3 regions of the Micromonospora sp. NPDC048063 genome follow, and region 1 is predicted to be linked to each of the others. Evidence: riboswitches for the same ligand, from Rfam matches in the RefSeq annotation. Region 1 holds a riboswitch; each other region holds the start of a gene.
The links. Region 1 has a riboswitch for cyclic di-AMP ahead of ACGFZ2_RS25180 (NlpC/P60 family protein). Riboswitches for the same ligand answer to the same signal wherever they lie in the genome.
Positions count from the first base shown of each region.

Region 1 (5,470 bases):
GTCGTGCTGAGCGAGTCGCTGCCGGGCGGCACGGCCACCAACTACAACCAGGGCGACACCGGCACCCACGAGGTCGGCCACTGGCTGAACCTCTACCACACCTTCCAGGGCGGCTGCTCCGGCTCGGGTGACAGCGTCAGCGACACCGCACCCGAGGCATCCCCGGCGTTCCAGTGCCCGACCGGCCGGGACACCTGCACCGCCCCGGGCGTCGACCCGATCACCAACTTCATGGACTACACCTACGACTCCTGCATGCACCAGTTCACCGCCGGGCAGGCCAGCCGCATGCTGACCGCCTGGAACGCGTACCGCGCGGCGTAGTTCCCCCGCACGACCGGTGCCGGCTCCGCTCGACGGGGCCGGCGCCGTCGTCTTCGGGGCGGGGTGGGGGCGGTGCGGCGCCCCGGACGGGGACGGCCCGGGGCGCCGCACCGCGTCTCAGGCGGCCGGGCGGGCGGCGAGGCTGCCACCACTCCCGGACCGCGTCTCGGGCACCGCGGCGGTGCCGGCGGCGGCCGCACCGGGGTCGAGCCAGACCTGGACGGCGGGCCGGCCGTGCCCCTCGCCGGCGCCGCCCGCGACGCCCGGCTCCCGACGGGCGAGCATCGCCACGTCGACGGTGAACTCGAACAGCCGCCAGTCGACCTGCGGCGCGGCCCGGTGGCTGCGGGCCAGCCGGGCGACCCGGGCCGGGTCGGTGACCGGCCGGGCGTGGCCGGCGACGTAGGCCTCGTCGTCACTCTCCTCGGGCGGGAAGGAGTGCAGGGCGTAGCGGCCGTCGCGCTCCAGGTCGCGCCGCTTCGGCGAGTCGACCACGAAGCAGAAGAGCCCCTCGTCGGTGATCACTGGAGAGACGGGGTGGACCCGGGGCCCGCCGTCGGCGCGGACGGTGGCCAGGTAGCCGAAGCCCGGCCCGTACTGCTGCATGAGGGAGCGGATCCCGTCGGCGAGGCGGGGCTCGTCGGCGGCGAATTCGGACCAGGAAGCCATGCCGACATTCTATCGAACACGTGTACGAACAGGTAGTCCGACACGCAGGCCACGCACATCGCTCGCTAAGGTGGTGCGATGCTGCTCTCCGACCGCGACCTGGTCTCCGAGATCAAGGCGGGCACGCTCGCGCTGGAGCCGTTCGAGCCCACGCTGGTGCAACCGTCCAGCATCGACGTACGCCTGGACAAGCTCTTCCGGGTCTTCAACAACCACCTCTACACCCACATCGACCCGGCGATGCAGCAGGACGACCTGACGTCGATGGTCGAGGTGCCCGAGGGCGAGCCGTTCGTGCTGCACCCGGGCGAGTTCGTGCTCGCCTCGACGCTGGAGGTGATCTCCCTCGGCGACCAGCTCGCCGGGCGGCTGGAGGGCAAGTCGAGCCTGGGACGGCTCGGCCTGCTCACCCACTCCACCGCGGGCTTCATCGACCCGGGCTTCTCCGGCCACGTGACGCTGGAGCTGTCCAACGTGGCCAACCTGCCCATCACCCTCTGGCCGGGCATGAAGATCGGTCAGCTCTGCATCTTCCGGCTCTCGTCGCCGGCCGAGCACCCGTACGGCTCGGCCGTCTACGGCTCGCGCTACCAGGGGCAGCGCGGCCCGACCCCGAGCCGCTCCTGGCAGCACTGGCGCACCTGGCCGACCCGCTGACCCGACGGCCGCCTGTTAGGAAGGGGCCCTTCCTCTACCGAATGCGTTAGGAAGGGCCCCTTCCTTACACCTCAGCCGGGGCGGCCGTAACTGTGGATCGGGCCGTCGTCGACCTTCTTCATCTTGACCGGCACCCCGGCTCGGGAGGCGTGCACCACCCAGCCCCCGCCGACGTACATGCCGACGTGGTGCAGGTCGCTGTAGTAGAAGACCAGGTCTCCCGGGCGCAGCTCGCCCCGGGTGACGGTCGCGGTGACCCGGCGCTGCTGCGCGGCGTTGTGCGGGAGCGATACCCCGGCCTTCGCCCAGGCGGCGAGCATCAGGCCCGAGCAGTCGTACGCGTTCGGGCCCTCGGCGCCCCAGACGTAGGGCTTGCCGATCTGGGCGCAGGCGAACTTGACCGCGGTGCCGGCACCGCCACCCGGGTAGCTGGCCGGGCAGGGGGCGGGGCGCAGCGAACCGCCGCCGCCGCTGCCGTAGATCCGCAGCCGCCGCTTCTGCAGCCGGTCGATCTCGGCGTTGATCTGTTTCTTCTTCGCGGCGAGCTGGGCCTCCGTCCGGCCGAGTTGGACGACCATCTCGTCGAGCGGGGCCTTCTTCTCGGCCAGCCGGTCGCGCAGCTCGGCGACCTGCCGCACGTCCTGCTGCTGGTGCTGGGCGAACCGGTCGAGCAGTTCGAGCTGGCCGACCATCTGGTCGGGCGAGCGGCTGCCCAGCAGGGCGTTGACGGCGGAGACGTTCTCGCCCTTGTAGGCGCGGACGGCCAGCGCGCTGACCTCCTCCATCGCCTGCTCGACCTGCCGTTCCAAGGGCTCGATCTGCTTGGCGAGGGCGTCGGCCTGCCTGCGCTTGGCGGCCAGGTCCTGGCGGGTGGCGTTGTGCCGTTCGATGATCGGTTCGAGCTTGTTCCAGTCCTCGTCGATCTGGCGCTCGATCTCGGCGACCGTCGGTTCGGCGTGGGCCGCCGTGGCGCCGCCGGTCAGGACGACGGCGAACGCGGCCAAGGCGGCGAGGGCGGTGGTGCAGCGGTACCAGCGTGGGCGCGGCGCAGCCGTCGTCGGGCCGGCGGGTGCCGACCGTGCCGACGGTGGCCGCGGGGCATGGTGTGCCACCGGGCTCCGTACTCCTTCTTCCCGTACCGCCTACCGGGTTAGCTGACGGGTTCGGGCGGGAAGGGGACGCCCTACCGCAGGTGCTGCGGATTCACCCCGGGGTACCTGGGTCCCCGGCTCGCTCGGGAGCGACTCGGCGGTGTCGGACCGTTACCGCCCCGGATGGACGGACTGTCGCCGGCCGACGAATGACCAGAGTAGAGATGGTCGTTATCGATCCGCAACCCATCGCGCCGTGACACACCGTACTCATGCGGGCCGGTGGAGCGTGTCACTCGGGGCGACGAAATTTTCCTTCTTCGGTAAGTGACGCATGGAAAGGTATTGACCGGAGGTGGCGCCCGGGGCGAAGGTGGCCCCACATTCGCCCGTCCGACCTGGGGGTCTGATGCACCTGTCAGCGACATCGAGGAGCAGACGCGTCCTGCTGGCCGCCGCCGTGGCGGCCGCCCTGGCCGCGACGCCACTCACCGCCGCCGGAACCGCCGCCGCCGCGCCGACGACCGACCGGCAGCAGCAGTACGCCGCCGCGGCGGCGGAGTACGGCGTGCCGGAGAGCGTCCTGCTCGGAGTCTCCTACCTGCAGTCCCGCTGGGACACCAACGCCGGAACGCCGAGCACCAGCGGCGGCTTCGGACCGATGCACCTCACCGACGCGGAGTACGTCGCCGCCCTGCCCGGGGGCACCCACCACGACGACGGCACCGAGGACCCGCGGGGCGACGACTCCCGCCCGTCCCTGGCCGAGGCGCACGAGCCGCCGGACACCCCGCCGCCCGCCGAGGCCTCGCTGCGGACGCTCGACGCCGCCGCCGAGCTGACCGGCGCCAGCGAGGAGGCGCTGCGGACGGACGTCACGGCGAACATCCGGGGCGGCGCGGCGCTGCTGGCCGCGTACCAGAAGCAGATCGGCGCCCCGGTCGGCGCCGACACCGACCCGGCGGCCTGGTACGGCGCGGTGGCCCGCTACTCCGGCGCGGACAGCGCCGACGCCGCGGCGGCCTTCGCCAACGAGGTGTACGCCACCATCGGCGCCGGCGACAGCCGGCTGACCGACGACGGGCAGCGGGTCACCCTCGCCGCCCGCGCGGTGCAGCCGGAACGCTCCTGGCTCGACCGGCTGGGCCTGCGCAAGGTCGCCCGGCCCGACGGGCTGGAGTGCCCCGACACGATCTCCTGCGAGTGGATCCCGGCGCCCTACGTGCAGTACGGCCCGACCGTGGGTGACTACGGCAACCACGACCTCGCCGACCGGCCGGCCCAGCAGAAGATCGAGTACATCGTCATCCACGACACCGAGGGCTACTTCGGGCCCAGCGTCAACCTCGTCAAGGACCCGCGGCGGGTGGGCTGGCACTACACCCTGCGCTCGGTGGACGGCCACATCGCCCAGCACATCAAGACCAAGAACGTCGGCTGGCACGCCGGCAACTGGTACGTGAACGCCAAGTCCATCGGCCTGGAGCACGAGGGCTTCGCGGGGCACGGCACCTGGTACACCGAGGCGATGTACCGCACCTCCGCCAAGCTGGTCCGCCACCTGGCGCTGCGGTACAACATCCCGCTGGACCGGCAGCACATCGTCGGTCACGACAACGTCCCCGGCACCGTCGCCTCGACCGTGCGCGGCATGCACTGGGACCCGGGCCCGTACTGGGACTGGTCGCACTACTTCGACCTGCTCAAGGCGCCGTTCACGTCGACCGCCACGCCGCAGACGGGGCTCGTCACCATCGACCCCGACTTCGCCACCAACCAGCCGCAGTTCACCGGCTGCAACCGGCAGCCGCCGGGCGTGCCGAACCCGCCCCCGCCGGTGGCTCCCTGCCCGCTGCGCGGCTCGTCCGCGGTGATCCTGCACAGCGCGCCGAGCCACGACGCGCCGCTGGTCAACGACATCGCGCTGCGGCCCGACGGCACCCCGAACACCATGTACATCTCCGACCACGGCGCCCGGGCCTCCGCCGGGCAGACGTACGCCCTGGCCGAGGTGCGGGGGGACTGGACCGCGATCTGGTACCTCGGCCAGAAGGCGTGGTTCCACAACCCCGCCTCGAAGCCGACCGCGAAGTGGTCCGTGGGCTTCGTGGTGACCCCGAAGGCCGGCAAGGCCACCATCCCGGTCTACGGCCGGGCCTACCCGGAGCAGGCCGCCTACCCGGCCGGCGTGCCCTACCAGCCGATCTCCCCGCTCCAGTACACCCTCTCGGCCGGCCAGCGGTACGCCGTCGGCACGGTGCTCCCCGGCGAGTACTACCGGGCCGTCACGTTCGACGGGTCGTCGCCGGGTGACTGGACGGTGATCCGCGGCGAGAACAGGTACGTGCAGATCCAGTTCGGCCACCGGGTCATGTACGTCAACCTGGACGACGTGAACCTGCTGCCCTCCGCGCTGGACGCGCCCCGCTGACCCACCGCTCGCCCGGGCTGGCGCAGGCCGTCCCCGAGCACGACGAGGGCCCCCGGTCTACTCGACCGGGGGCCCTCTCCGTTCAGGTGGCGCGGGATCAGCCGGGTCTGCGGAAACCGGCCACCGGCATCGTGTTGATGCTGGAGACGTTGACCGGCTTGCCGGCCCGGGGCGCGTGCACCATCTTGTCGTTACCGAGGTAGAGGCCGACGTGGTGCAGGTCGCTGAAGAAGAACACCAGGTCACCCGGGCGCGCCTCGGAGCGCGGGATGGCCTTGCCCTCGTTCCACTGCGCGCC
Region 1 covers NZ_JBIDBG010000012.1:3,540-9,009, forward strand. The annotation lists gene ACGFZ2_RS25165 (zinc metalloprotease) at 1-324, shown strand, start outside; gene ACGFZ2_RS25170 (pyridoxamine 5'-phosphate oxidase family protein) at 442-993, opposite strand; gene dcd (dCTP deaminase) at 1,072-1,650, shown strand; gene ACGFZ2_RS25180 (NlpC/P60 family protein) at 1,722-2,654, opposite strand; cyclic di-AMP (ydaO/yuaA leader) riboswitch at 2,775-2,911, opposite strand; gene ACGFZ2_RS25185 (N-acetylmuramoyl-L-alanine amidase) at 3,151-5,172, shown strand; gene ACGFZ2_RS25190 (NlpC/P60 family protein) at 5,270-5,470, opposite strand, start outside.

Region 2 (5,470 bases), on a different contig from region 1:
GGCTCAGGCCAGCACGGGGGCGACCGCGATGTGGTTCTGCACCTCCCGGATGCCCGGGGCACACCAGGCGGTGCGTTCCACCTCCGCCCGCTCCGGCATCGAGTGGACCAGCCCGCCGAGCACCACCGTGTCGCCGTGCACCCGGACGGTGATCCGTTCCGCCTCGGTGGCCCGGTTGCGGGCCAGCGCGTCGACGATCCGGGCGGCCAGGGCGTGCCCGTCCGGCCGGATGGCGGGGCGGACGGTGATGCCGTTGCTGACCCCGCGTACGCCGGTCAGCCGGGCCACCGCCCGTTCGGCGGCGCGGCGCTGGTACTCCCAGTCCACCTCGCCGTGCAGCGTCACCCAGCCCTGCGAGACCGTCACGTCGAGCTGCTCCAGCGGGACGAAGGCGTCCCACTCCAGCGCGTGCCCCGCCGCCGCCGCGATGTCCGGGTCGGCGCGTTCGGCGCCGGTGCCGATGCGTACCGCGAGGTCGTTGGCGACCGCCCGGACGCGGGCGACCCGGTGCGCCGCCCGTTCGGCGGCCCACTTCTTGGCGTAGCTGTCGACCCGACCGGTCAGCGTGACCACGCCCTCGGAGACGGTCACGCCGATCTCGTGCGGTCTCACCCGGGGTTCCCAGGTCAGCTCGTCGAGGACGGCGGACTGGATGTCCTGGTCGGTACGGGTGATCGTCTCGATGGCCATCTGTCACTCCTCACGGGATAGCTGCCTGTGCACACGGGCCCGCCGGGACCGATCCTGGCGCGGGCGGGGGTGAGCGACCCTCACCCGACCCGGGTGGCTGTGCCCTGTCCGGGAGGTACGGCGCGGGCCCCGGCCGACCCTCAGGGGTCGACCGGGGCCCGCGGTGTGCCCGTAGGTCGGGGTGGGTCAGCCGTCGAGGCCGACGGGGGAGTTGGGACGGTCCACGTCGACGAACTCGATGTCGTCCGCCGCCCGGTCGTCCCGGCTGCCGGCGGCCCGCGCGGCGGTGCCGGCGGCCCAGCCGATCGCCGCGCCGACCAGCGCGGCGCCGATCAACAGCGTCCAGGGCAGCGTGGGGCGGCGGCCGGCGAGCGCGTCGAAGGCCAGGGTGGCCCGGCGGCGCGCCTCGTCCGCCGCGGAGCCCACCAGGTCGCCGGCCTCGTCGGCGAGGCCGGAGCCGCCGCGGCGGGCCGACCGGGCGGTGTCGCGGACACTGTCGCCCGCGGAGCTGACCGCCGAGACCAGGTTCTGCCACGCCTGGTCGGCGATCCGCTCGGGCTTGCTGCGGCGATCCAGCAGATTGGTACCGAACATGGTGGGTTACCTCCTCGGGCCGAAGCCGGCGGCCACTTCGGACTTCGACGTCTCACCGGCGCGTCATGGCTCGCTCGTTCCGCCTGTGCCCAACCGGGCACCTCCGCAAACCCTCGCCGGGCGCGGGGCGAGCCCGGACACCGGGCTGGGGCCCTCGCCGTGCGTCAGCGGAGCGTGACCACCGCGGTCACGCCGCGCGCGAAGTCGTCGTCATCGTCGTCGTCATCGTCGCCGCCGCCGAAGCCGCAGGCCAGCACGAGGGCCAGCAACGCGCCGACACCGGCCAGCGCGGCAAGTCTCCTGATCATCGATCGTCCTCCCGTCGTGGCACTCGTTCTTCGGGCCGATGCTAGGCAGGATGGGCAACCCGCGGGCGGGAGCGGGGCCGGCCACGCCAGGAAGTTCGGGTGCCGGGCGGTGCCGGCGGGAGACGGCTACCCTGGGTCGGCGACGCGTCAGCGGCAGCTGATCGTTGGGTGAACAAGAAGTGAAAAGTCCGGACAAGGGCGACTTGGTGCGCCCTCATCCGCGAATTGCTCATCCCGAGGGGTGGCGACCGAGGCCGTCGGAGGAATACTCTCGGTCGCGGCCCGCGTACTGATGAGGCGCCCGTCGGACGGGCGAGTGGAGGTGCTCGCGTGAGCCTGTCGATCGTGAAGTCGGTTATGCCCGGTGGTGTCATCGAGATCGCCCCCCGGGGCGAGATCGACGTCGACACCGCATACGAGGTGCGCGAGGCGATCGCCGAGGTCCTGGCCAAGGGGCGCCCCAGCCGGATCGAGCTCAACATGAGGCTCGTCACCTTCATCGACTCCGTCGGTATCAGCGCGATGGTCGCCGGCTTCCAGACCGCCGAGGTGAGCGGCGTCAAGCTCGTCGTCACCGAGCCGAGCCGGTTCGTGCACCGGCAGCTCTGGGTGACCGGCCTGCTCGGCCTCTTCGGCGCCCCTGAGCCCTACTACGCCGGCGCGCCCGCCCCCGAGGTCCTCCCCGGCGCCTGACCCGCCGGCAGGGGTCCCGCCGGTGCCCCGTTGGCGTCAGTCGTCGCCGCGGCCCGACAGGTCGATGTCGGACGCCTCGGTGACGCGCGGATCGCAAGGCCGGCATCCGCGCGGAGCGGCGCGCCGTTGCCAGCGCGCCGCCGGTGCGCGACGATCGGGCGACGGCGACGGTGGGGAGACGGCGTGCTCAGGCGGGATTCCTTCAGCTACACCGTCCAGGCGCGCTGCTCGCTCGCCGACGCCGCAGGGTTGCTCGCGGACCCGGCCCGGCAGCAGGACCTGCACCCGCTGATCGCCCGGGTCCGCCGGGTGTCGCCCCGTCGCGGCGCGCGGGCCAGCTACCTCATCACCGACCGGCTGGCCGTCGGGCCGCTGCGCCTGCCGGTCACCTACCGGGCCGACGTCCTGGTCGACGGGCCGGACGAGATCGTCACCGTGGCGCGGCAGTGGCCGGCCACCACGGTGCGCAACCGGACCCGACTGCGGGCCGAGCCGGACGGCGTGGTCCGGATCGACGTCGAGATCACCCTCACCGCGCCGGTCCCGCTCTTCGGCTACGCCTTCAGCCAGGCGCGCGCCGCCCACCTGGGGCTGGCGGCCCGGCTCGGCGTCGCCCTGGGCGGGCACCCGCCGGAGTCACCGCCCGCCTGAGCCGGGCATCGACGACACGGCGGCATGCCCGGCCGTCGGCCGGGGAGGTGGCGGCGGGAAGGCGGTCGCCCCGGCGACCCGCGAGCGGGTCACCGGGGCCGGGGCGTCAGTAGACCGACAGGTGCACGTGGTTGGTGTGGTCGCTGGACGGGTCGCCGTTGGCGCCGCTGTACGACTTCCATCCGCTGCTGGGCAGCCAGATCTGCCTGTACCAGATCACGTAGAGCACGGCGAGCCGGTCGGCGTTCTTGACGAAGTACGTCGCCAGGTTGTTGCCGTACGTCCTGTCGCCGCCGGTGGCGTCGCCCCCGAACCCGCTCTTCTGAGCCGCGAAGTCGCAGGCCCGGCCCTTGGGGTGCTCGCCGGAGCCGCCGGGGCGGTAGCAGGAGACGTAGCGGGTGAAGCCGGACGCCTTGGCCTGGTTGAGCGCGTGCAGGGTGCGCGGGGTGATGCAGCCGTTGGCGGGGGTGGGGTCGTTGACGCTGCACGACTCGGACGGCCAGGACCCGTCGGAGTTGCGCGGCGCCGGCTTCGCCGTCGCGGTGGAGCTGCCGCCCGGCCCGCCGCCGCTCGACTGCGACCGGTTGGCCACCGTCAGCGCCCGCTCCGCCTGGTCCTTGCGCTTGGCCATCAGCGTGACCTGCTTGCGCTGCTCCCGGATCTCGCCGTCCAGGGCCAGCTTGGTGCGGGCGGCCTGGTCACGGGTCTCCTGGAGCTCGCGGAGCGCCCGGTCCTCGTTGGCGGCCACCGCGTCGAGAGCGGCGGCCCGGTCCATGAAGCCGTCCGGCGAGCTGCTGTTGAGCAGGGCGGACACCACCCCCAGCCGGCCGGTCCGGTAGGCCACCCCGGCGATCTCGCCGACCTTGCTGCTCCGCTCGGTCAGCTCGCTCTCGGTCGCCTTGAGCTGTGTGGCGAGCTGCTGCTGCCGTTTGACCGACGTGTCCAGCGCCCGCTTGGCGTCCAGGTAGCCCTTGCTGGCGGCTTCGAGCTGGGCCCGCAGGGCGGGCGTGCCGCCCTCCTGGTCCTGGCCGGGGGCTGCGGCGAGCAGGCCGGCCCGGGAGGCGGCCGCCGCGGGGGCGGTGGTGACCGGGGCGACCGCGGCGCCGAGGGTGAGCGTCACGGCGATCAGGGCCGCCAACCGGGCGGCGCGTCGTCGTACAGGTGCCATCACTGGCATACACGTGTCCTTCCGTCAGCCGCCGACCGGGTTAGCTGACGGGTTCGGGACGGAAGATCCCTACCGCTGACGCGGATGCACCCCACGAACTTGGTTCCCCGGTTCGCCCCGCCGGGCGATTAGGCGGCGGCCACCGCCGGCACCGGTGGGTGCCGCCTGGCGGAGGCCGGAACCGAGCCTACCGGTGCGGGTGTGACTGGTGTAGCACAGGTGACTGAGGGTGCCTGTCCGCTTACCGTCAAATCCGACATAAGTCAACAATACTCTCCCAGATTTAAGGCTGTGCTCATTACCACTCAACCGACCCGCAGGCCCCGGGAGACGCCCCCGGCTCGATCTGCAACGTCGCGTGCTCGATCTGGAAGTCCTCGTGCAGGGCCGTCCGGGCTGCGGTGAGCACCGCGCCGACCTCCGCGCCCGGCGCCATGGTCAGGTGCGCCGAGGCCACCTCCATCCCGGAGGTCAGCGTCCAGACGTGCAGGTCGTGCACCTCGGCCACGCCGGGCACGGCGGCCAGCCGGTCGTGCACCCTGGCGACCTCGAGGTGCTCCGGCGCGGCCTGCACCAGGATGCGCAGCGCGGCGCGCCCGAGCCGCCAGGTGCGGGGCAGGATGAACAGCCCGATGGCCACCGCGACCAGCGGGTCCGCCCACCACCAGTCGGTGACGGCGATCAGCAGGGCCGCGCCGATCACGCCGAGTGAGCCCAGCAGGTCGCCCAGCACCTCCAGGTACGCGCCCTGCATGTTGATGCTCTCCTTCGCCCCGGACCGCAGCAGGGCGAAGGCGGCCACGTTGGCGAGCAGGCCGAGCACGGCGACCGCGAGCATCGGGCCGGCGAGCACCTCCGGCGGGTCGCCGAACCGGCGTACGGCCTCGACGACCACGTAGACCGCGACGCCGGAGAGCAGCACGGCGTTGGCCAGGGCGGCCAGCACCTCCAGCCGGTAGAGGCCGAAGGTGCGCTGCGGGTCCGCGCCGGCGCGCCGGGTCGCGGTGATCGCCGCGAGCGCCATGCCGATGCCGAGCACGTCGGTGAACATGTGCCCGGCGTCGCTCAGCAGGGCCAGCGAGCCGGTGCGGAAGGCGGCCACCGCCTCCACCACCATCAGGGCGCCGAGCAGCGCGAACGCCGCCCAGAGGCGGCCCCGGTGGCGGTGCGCGGCATTCGCGACCGACCCGTGGTGGTGGTCATGACCTGCACCCACGCGCCCACCTTCCGTCACCCGTCCGGACCCGGTTCAATCTATGCTCACATCGCAATATGTGCAAGTGACTGCCCGGCGGCGGCCGGGACGACTCAGCCGGTCGGGTCGACGGTGGTCAGCCGCTGGGTGGCCCGCGACAGCGCGACGTAG
Region 2 covers NZ_JBIDBG010000021.1:7,101-12,570, reverse strand. The annotation lists gene ACGFZ2_RS30320 (BON domain-containing protein) at 4-690, opposite strand; gene ACGFZ2_RS30315 (hypothetical protein) at 877-1,284, opposite strand; gene ACGFZ2_RS30310 (hypothetical protein) at 1,449-1,592, opposite strand; gene ACGFZ2_RS30305 (STAS domain-containing protein) at 1,923-2,285, shown strand; gene ACGFZ2_RS30300 (SRPBCC family protein) at 2,469-2,936, shown strand; gene ACGFZ2_RS30295 (coiled-coil domain-containing protein) at 3,043-4,104, opposite strand; cyclic di-AMP (ydaO/yuaA leader) riboswitch at 4,118-4,249, opposite strand; gene ACGFZ2_RS30290 (cation diffusion facilitator family transporter) at 4,403-5,320, opposite strand; gene ACGFZ2_RS30285 (HelD family protein) at 5,413-5,470, opposite strand, start outside.
Region 2: another riboswitch for cyclic di-AMP. It lies ahead of ACGFZ2_RS30295 (coiled-coil domain-containing protein); the one in region 1 lies ahead of ACGFZ2_RS25180 (NlpC/P60 family protein).

Region 3 (5,470 bases), on a different contig from region 1:
GCCGGGCCCGGCCGTGGGCACTGTGGACCGTGGTCGTCGCGGTGCCGCTGCTGATCCTGGCGCTCTGGCCGGCCCAGGCCCTGGTGCCCGAGGAGAGCCGTTGGTGGTTCACCCAGATCTTCCCGCCCGTCCGGTCCCTGGAGTTCTGGATGGGCGTGGCCGCCGCCGAGCTGATGCGGCGCGGCCGGTGGCGGGGGCCGGGCCTGCCGGTGGCGAGCCTGGTCTTCGTGGCCACCTGGGTGGTCGCCGCGCAGTGGGTGCGCGCCGAGCTGTGGGCGGCCCTGCTCGCGGTGGCGTACATCCTGGTCATCACCGCGGCGGCGGACGCGGACGTGCGCGGGCGGCGGTCGCCGTGGCGGTCCCGGCCGATGGTCTGGCTCGGCGAGGTCTCCTTCGCCTTCTACCTGGTGCACGTGCTGGTGATGGTGACCGTGCTCCGGCTCACCGGCGACTGGGGCGTCGGGTACCGCGGCTGGTGGGGGCTGGCCGCGGTGCTCGGCTTCCTGCTGGCCAACCTGGCCCTCGCCGGAGCGTTGCACCGCTTCGTCGAGACGCCGATGATGCGGCTGCTCGGCCCGCGCCGCCCGGCCCGGGCGACGCCGCCGGTCGAAGGTGTGGCCGCCCCGCGGCAGCGACCAGGGGAGCGAGCGCCGGCCGTGCCGGGGGAGCGGGGACGCGTCGTGCCGCGCCCCCGGCACGCCGAGCCGGAGGCGGACCGCCGACCGGCGTACGTCGAGTCCCGTGCGACGGCCGGCCGGCCGCGTCCCCGGGCGTAGGACGATCGCGTCCACTGACACAGGTCGACCCACTGGGGCGGCCGGACCACCCGTCCACCCTGGTCCGTGCGGTCCTCCGGTGGACGGCCGGGCGCGCAGAGCACCGGTCCGGAGGGCCGCCGAGACCGCCGCAGACGGGACACGCCGGGCGGCGATGCGGACCGGTGGCATCGGCGGTAGCGTGGTCGCGTGCTTCCCGTCGCGCTCACCTGTCCCCTGTGGTGGGTGGCGCGGTGGGCCGTACGGCTGCTGACCGGCCTCGCCGTCGCGGTCGCGTTCGCCGTCGGCGCCGGGGCCCTTCCCGCCGCCGCCTCGGCCCAGGCCGGAGTTTCCGCGACCGACACCTGGGCGCCCCCGGCTGACGCCTGGGCGCCCCCGGTCCCGGCGCTCCCCGTCACGCTGGCACCCGCCGACCCGCCCGTGGCGGTCGCCGACCACCGCGTCCTCTCCGACGGTGCCGCCGTCGACGGTGCCGCCGTCGACCGGGCCGCCGTCGACCGGGCCGCCGTCGACCGGGCCGCCGTCGACCGGGCCGCCGCCGGCCCCGGCCACCCCGCCGCTCCGGCCGACCCGGGTGAGGCCGCCGGGGCCGTCACCCCCGGCCCGGCCCCCGCGCCGGGCGGGCACACCCCCGGCGCGGCCGGCCCCCGGGGCCCGCCGCACGTTTGATCCGCACCATCCCGCGGGGCACGCGCGCCCCGCGACCACGCCCGCCGCACGGCGTAGGAAGGGCTCCTTCCGCTATCGCAGGCGTTGACAGGTGCCCGTCCTCCGCTCTCCACCACCCGCGCCCGTCCCGGCGGCGGGACGTGGCACCGCCACGCCCCGCCACCCGGGCGCCGCGTGCGACCCGCTGACGCACTCGCTCCCCGTGAGGTGCCGACCATGGAGACCGTCGTCTACCAGTTCCTGATCGAGGTGCCGCGGGCCGCCGCCATCTGGTCCGCCCTGCTCCTGCTGGCCCTGACCGTGCTCGCCGTGCTGGTCGCCCGCCCCGAGCGGCTCCGTCCGGCCGACGAGCCGGTCGCCCCGCCCGCGGTCGACCCCGTGGCGGAGGCGGCCGACCTGCGCCGCTACGCCGAGGAGGTGGCCGTCGCGGCGGGCCGGGCCGCCCGCACCGCCCGGCGGTGGCGGGCCGACTGGCTCGCCGCCCGGGAGGAGGCCGACCGGGCCTGGCGGGCGTACGACGAGGCGGAGACCGCCGCCCGCCGCCTCACCGGGGCCGCCGCCCTGCCCGCCCCGCGCACCCCGCGCACGCCCGCCGAGTACGCCGCCCGCGAGCGCTGGCTGCACCATGCGGCGGTGGCGGCCCACTGGCGCGGCGACCTCTCCACCCGCCAACTCCGCGAGGTGTTCGGCCGCCGGGCCGGCTGGGATCCCCGCCGGCACCCGGTCGAGCAGGAGATCGCGCTGGCCCGGGCGGTACGCGACGCGAAGCGGGCCGCCCACCGGGCCGCCGCCGAGCGGGAACGGGCGGCGTGGCGGGACGCCGACCTGGCCGCCGAGGCGGCGCGGGCCCTGGCCGGGGAGGCGTACGCCGCAGCGGTCCGGCTCCGGCCGGGCCGGCTCCCGGCGGCCCGGCCGGTGTCCGCCGGGCGTCGGCCCGCGCTCGCCGCGCGCTGGCGGCCCGCGCGGGTGGGCTGACACCGCCGGGCAATTTCGTGACGCCGGTCATAGCGGCGCCGAACCGGTCATCCGGCGCGGCCCGGCCGATTCCCGCCGACGATTCCGCGCCGATGTCCGCCGCTCGTCCGGTTGTCGACGCAAGGTGCGTCGGGAAACGGTCGTCCCATTGAGTCGCGTCAGTGCCGAACTGACCGCAAAAAAAGTCCGGAGATCAAGGTTTAGGCAGGTGGGAGCGGGTTGGCAGGGCGCGGGCCGGCCAGTAGTGTCGGCCCGTCCGGTGCGGTAACCGATCGCAAGAGGCGACGCCGCGCCGACCCGCCTAATCGTGAACAGGCGAGCCGGGGACCCAGTGCAACATCGGGGTGAATCCGCGGGCCACGGCCCGCGGTAGGGCGTTCTTCCCGCCCGAATCCGTCAGCTAACCCGGTCGGCGGCGTCGGAAGGAGTTCCATCCCCGTGCAGCACCCACCCGCCCCCCGGTCGTTCCGGCGCCTCCACGGCGCCGCGGTGCCCGCGCTCGCCCGTCCGCACGCCGCGAGCTGACCCACCGGTCACCGCCCGTCGCCCGGCATCCCGGGCGCATCCCCTGAGTGGTCCACCACCGCCGGACGCCGTCCGCGCGGTCGGTCCCCCCTGCGCGGACCGGCGGCCGCTCACCCCCCGAGCCCGTGGAGGAAACCGTGAAGCACCACCTCAAGCGTCAGCTCCGTCGCCTCACGTCCGAGCGTCCGTACCAGGTGGCCGCCGCGTCGGCCGCGGCGCTCGTGCTCGCGTCGGGCACCGGCGCGTTGCTGGCCGGCACCGACGAGGCACCCGCCGCCGCACAGGCCCCGGTGGCCGTGAGCGAGCTGCGGGACGGCAGCGTCGCCTCGCGCGGCGACGCCCGCGTCGCGACCGCCCCGTCGACCGGCGCCCCGGCCGCGTCCAGCGCCGCTCCGTCGGCCAGCGCCACCAGCGCCGCCCCGAACCCGGACCTGACCCGCAAGCCGGAGCCGCCGAAGCCGCCGAAGGCGAAGTCCCTGGACTACGACTACCAGGCCCAGACCACCTTCTACAACTGCGGTCCGGCGGCCGTCCGGCACGCCCTCAGCGCCGCCGGCATCGCGCGCAGCCAGGACGCCCTCGGCGCCCAGCTGGGCACCGACGAGATGGGCACCGACTCGGCCGAGGACACCACCCGGGTGCTGAACGCGACGGTGAAGGGTGACCCGTACCGGACCCGGATGATCCCGGGCGGTGCCGCGACCCCGGCGCAGATGGACCAGCTCCAGGCCGACGTGGTCGCCGCCATCACGGACGGGCGGGGTGTCGTGGTGAACGTCGCCGGCAGCGCCACCGACACCGACGGCGGCTGGCACTCGTTCCCCGGCGGCCACTACATCGCCGTCGTGGGCTACCAGGACGAGGGCCGGCAGGTGAAGATCGCCGACTCGGCGAACCCGGCGACCGCGTCGTACTGGATGTCCACCATCGCCCTGGCGAACTGGGCCGCCACCCGCGGCTACTCCGCCTGAGAAAGACACCCGTCGGGCGTCGGCTCCCCACCCCGGGAGCCGGCGCCCGATGTCGTCTCCGGGTCACGGCCCTCGCCGGGGCGTACGGCGGGTGGCACACTGCGGCCTATGGCCGACGAATCGGGTGACCGGGACGGCCGGCGCGTCCTGCTGCTGCTGCACGGCATGGGCGCGACCGGGGACGTGTGGCTGCCCTGGGCGCCGCTGCTGGAGCGCCGGTGGGCGGGGCGGTGGCTGGCGCCGGACCTCGCCGGCCACGGCTGGTCGCCGCCGCTGTCGGCGTACTCGTTCGCCGGGCTGGCCGACCGGGTCGCCGCGGGGCTCGCGGCGGGGGACCGGCTCGTCGTGCTGGGGCACTCCCTCGGCGGCGTGGTCGGGCTGGCGCTGGCCGCCCGCCGCGCCGGGCTGCCGGTCGACGCCGTGGTCGGGCTCGGCATCAAGGCCGTCTGGTCCCCGGCCGAGCTGGCGAAGGCCGGGGAGCTGGCCGCCCGACCGGTGACCTGGTTCGCCAGCCGGGACGAGGCGGCCCGCCGGTACCTGCGGGTGGCCGGCCTGACCGGGCTCTTCGCGCCGGACCACCCGGTGGTCGAGGCCGGGCTGCGGCAGGTCGACGGCCGCTGGCGGCTGGCGATGGACCCCGCCGCGTTCGGGGTGGGGGAGCCGGACCTGCGGGCCCTGCTGGCGGCGACGGACGTGCCGGTGCTGCTGGCCCGCGGCGAGCACGACCCCATGGTCACCGACGCCCAGCTCAAGGAGCTGGGCGTGCCGGTCGCCACCCTGCCCGGCCTGGGCCACAACGCCCACGTCGAGGCCCCCGAGGCCGTCCTGGAGCTGGTCGACCCGTACCGCTGACCCGCGAGGTGCCGGCCGGTCAGGTGGTGGGGGAGAGGGTCGCCTCGTCCGGCTCGACCGGCAGGCCGGTCCCGCCGACGGCGCGCGGCGTCGGCGGGTTCCAGTCCGCGTCGAGCAGCCGCCGCGCGGCGCCCAGGAACGCCTCGGCGTACGACTCGGCCGGGAAGTCGCCCAGGTAGCGGCTCCGGGTGGCCCAGCGGGCGGCGGCGAGCGGGTCGGTGTCGAGCAGCGCGGCCAGCACCTCGTCCACGTTGGACATGTCGCGACGCAGCACGTAGCCCGAGCCGGCCAGCGGGAACCGCTCGGCGAACCGGTCGCCCTCGTCGCCCATGTCGGTGACCGCGTACGGCTTGCCGGAGTAGAGGTAGTCGGAGATCACCCCGGACACGTCGGAGACCAGCGCGTCCGAGCGGTTCACGCACTCCGTCAGGGTCAGCTCGCGGGCGGCGGCGCCGAAGACGTGCTGCCGGCCACTCCGGGCCCGGTCCGCGGCCAGCAGCTCCGTGAGCCGGCCCAGCTGCCGCGCCGAGGCCGGGTTCTGCGAGGTGTACGGGTGGGCCCGCAGGATCACCGTCGCGCCCCGCGCCAGCAGCCCGCGCAGCAGCGCCTCGGCCACCGGCAGCGAGCAGTAGTTGGCGTCCGCGTGGTGGCCCGTCCAGGTCGGCGTGTAGAGCACCGTGGGGTGCGGCAGGCCGCGCACCG
Region 3 covers NZ_JBIDBG010000003.1:642,237-647,706, forward strand. The annotation lists gene ACGFZ2_RS11345 (acyltransferase family protein) at 1-776, shown strand, start outside; gene ACGFZ2_RS11350 (hypothetical protein) at 966-1,445, shown strand; gene ACGFZ2_RS11355 (hypothetical protein) at 1,662-2,420, shown strand; cyclic di-AMP (ydaO/yuaA leader) riboswitch at 2,709-2,850, shown strand; gene ACGFZ2_RS11360 (C39 family peptidase) at 3,071-3,916, shown strand; gene ACGFZ2_RS11365 (alpha/beta fold hydrolase) at 4,025-4,768, shown strand; gene ACGFZ2_RS11370 (CDP-glycerol glycerophosphotransferase family protein) at 4,788-5,470, opposite strand, start outside.
Region 3: another riboswitch for cyclic di-AMP. It lies ahead of ACGFZ2_RS11360 (C39 family peptidase); the one in region 1 lies ahead of ACGFZ2_RS25180 (NlpC/P60 family protein).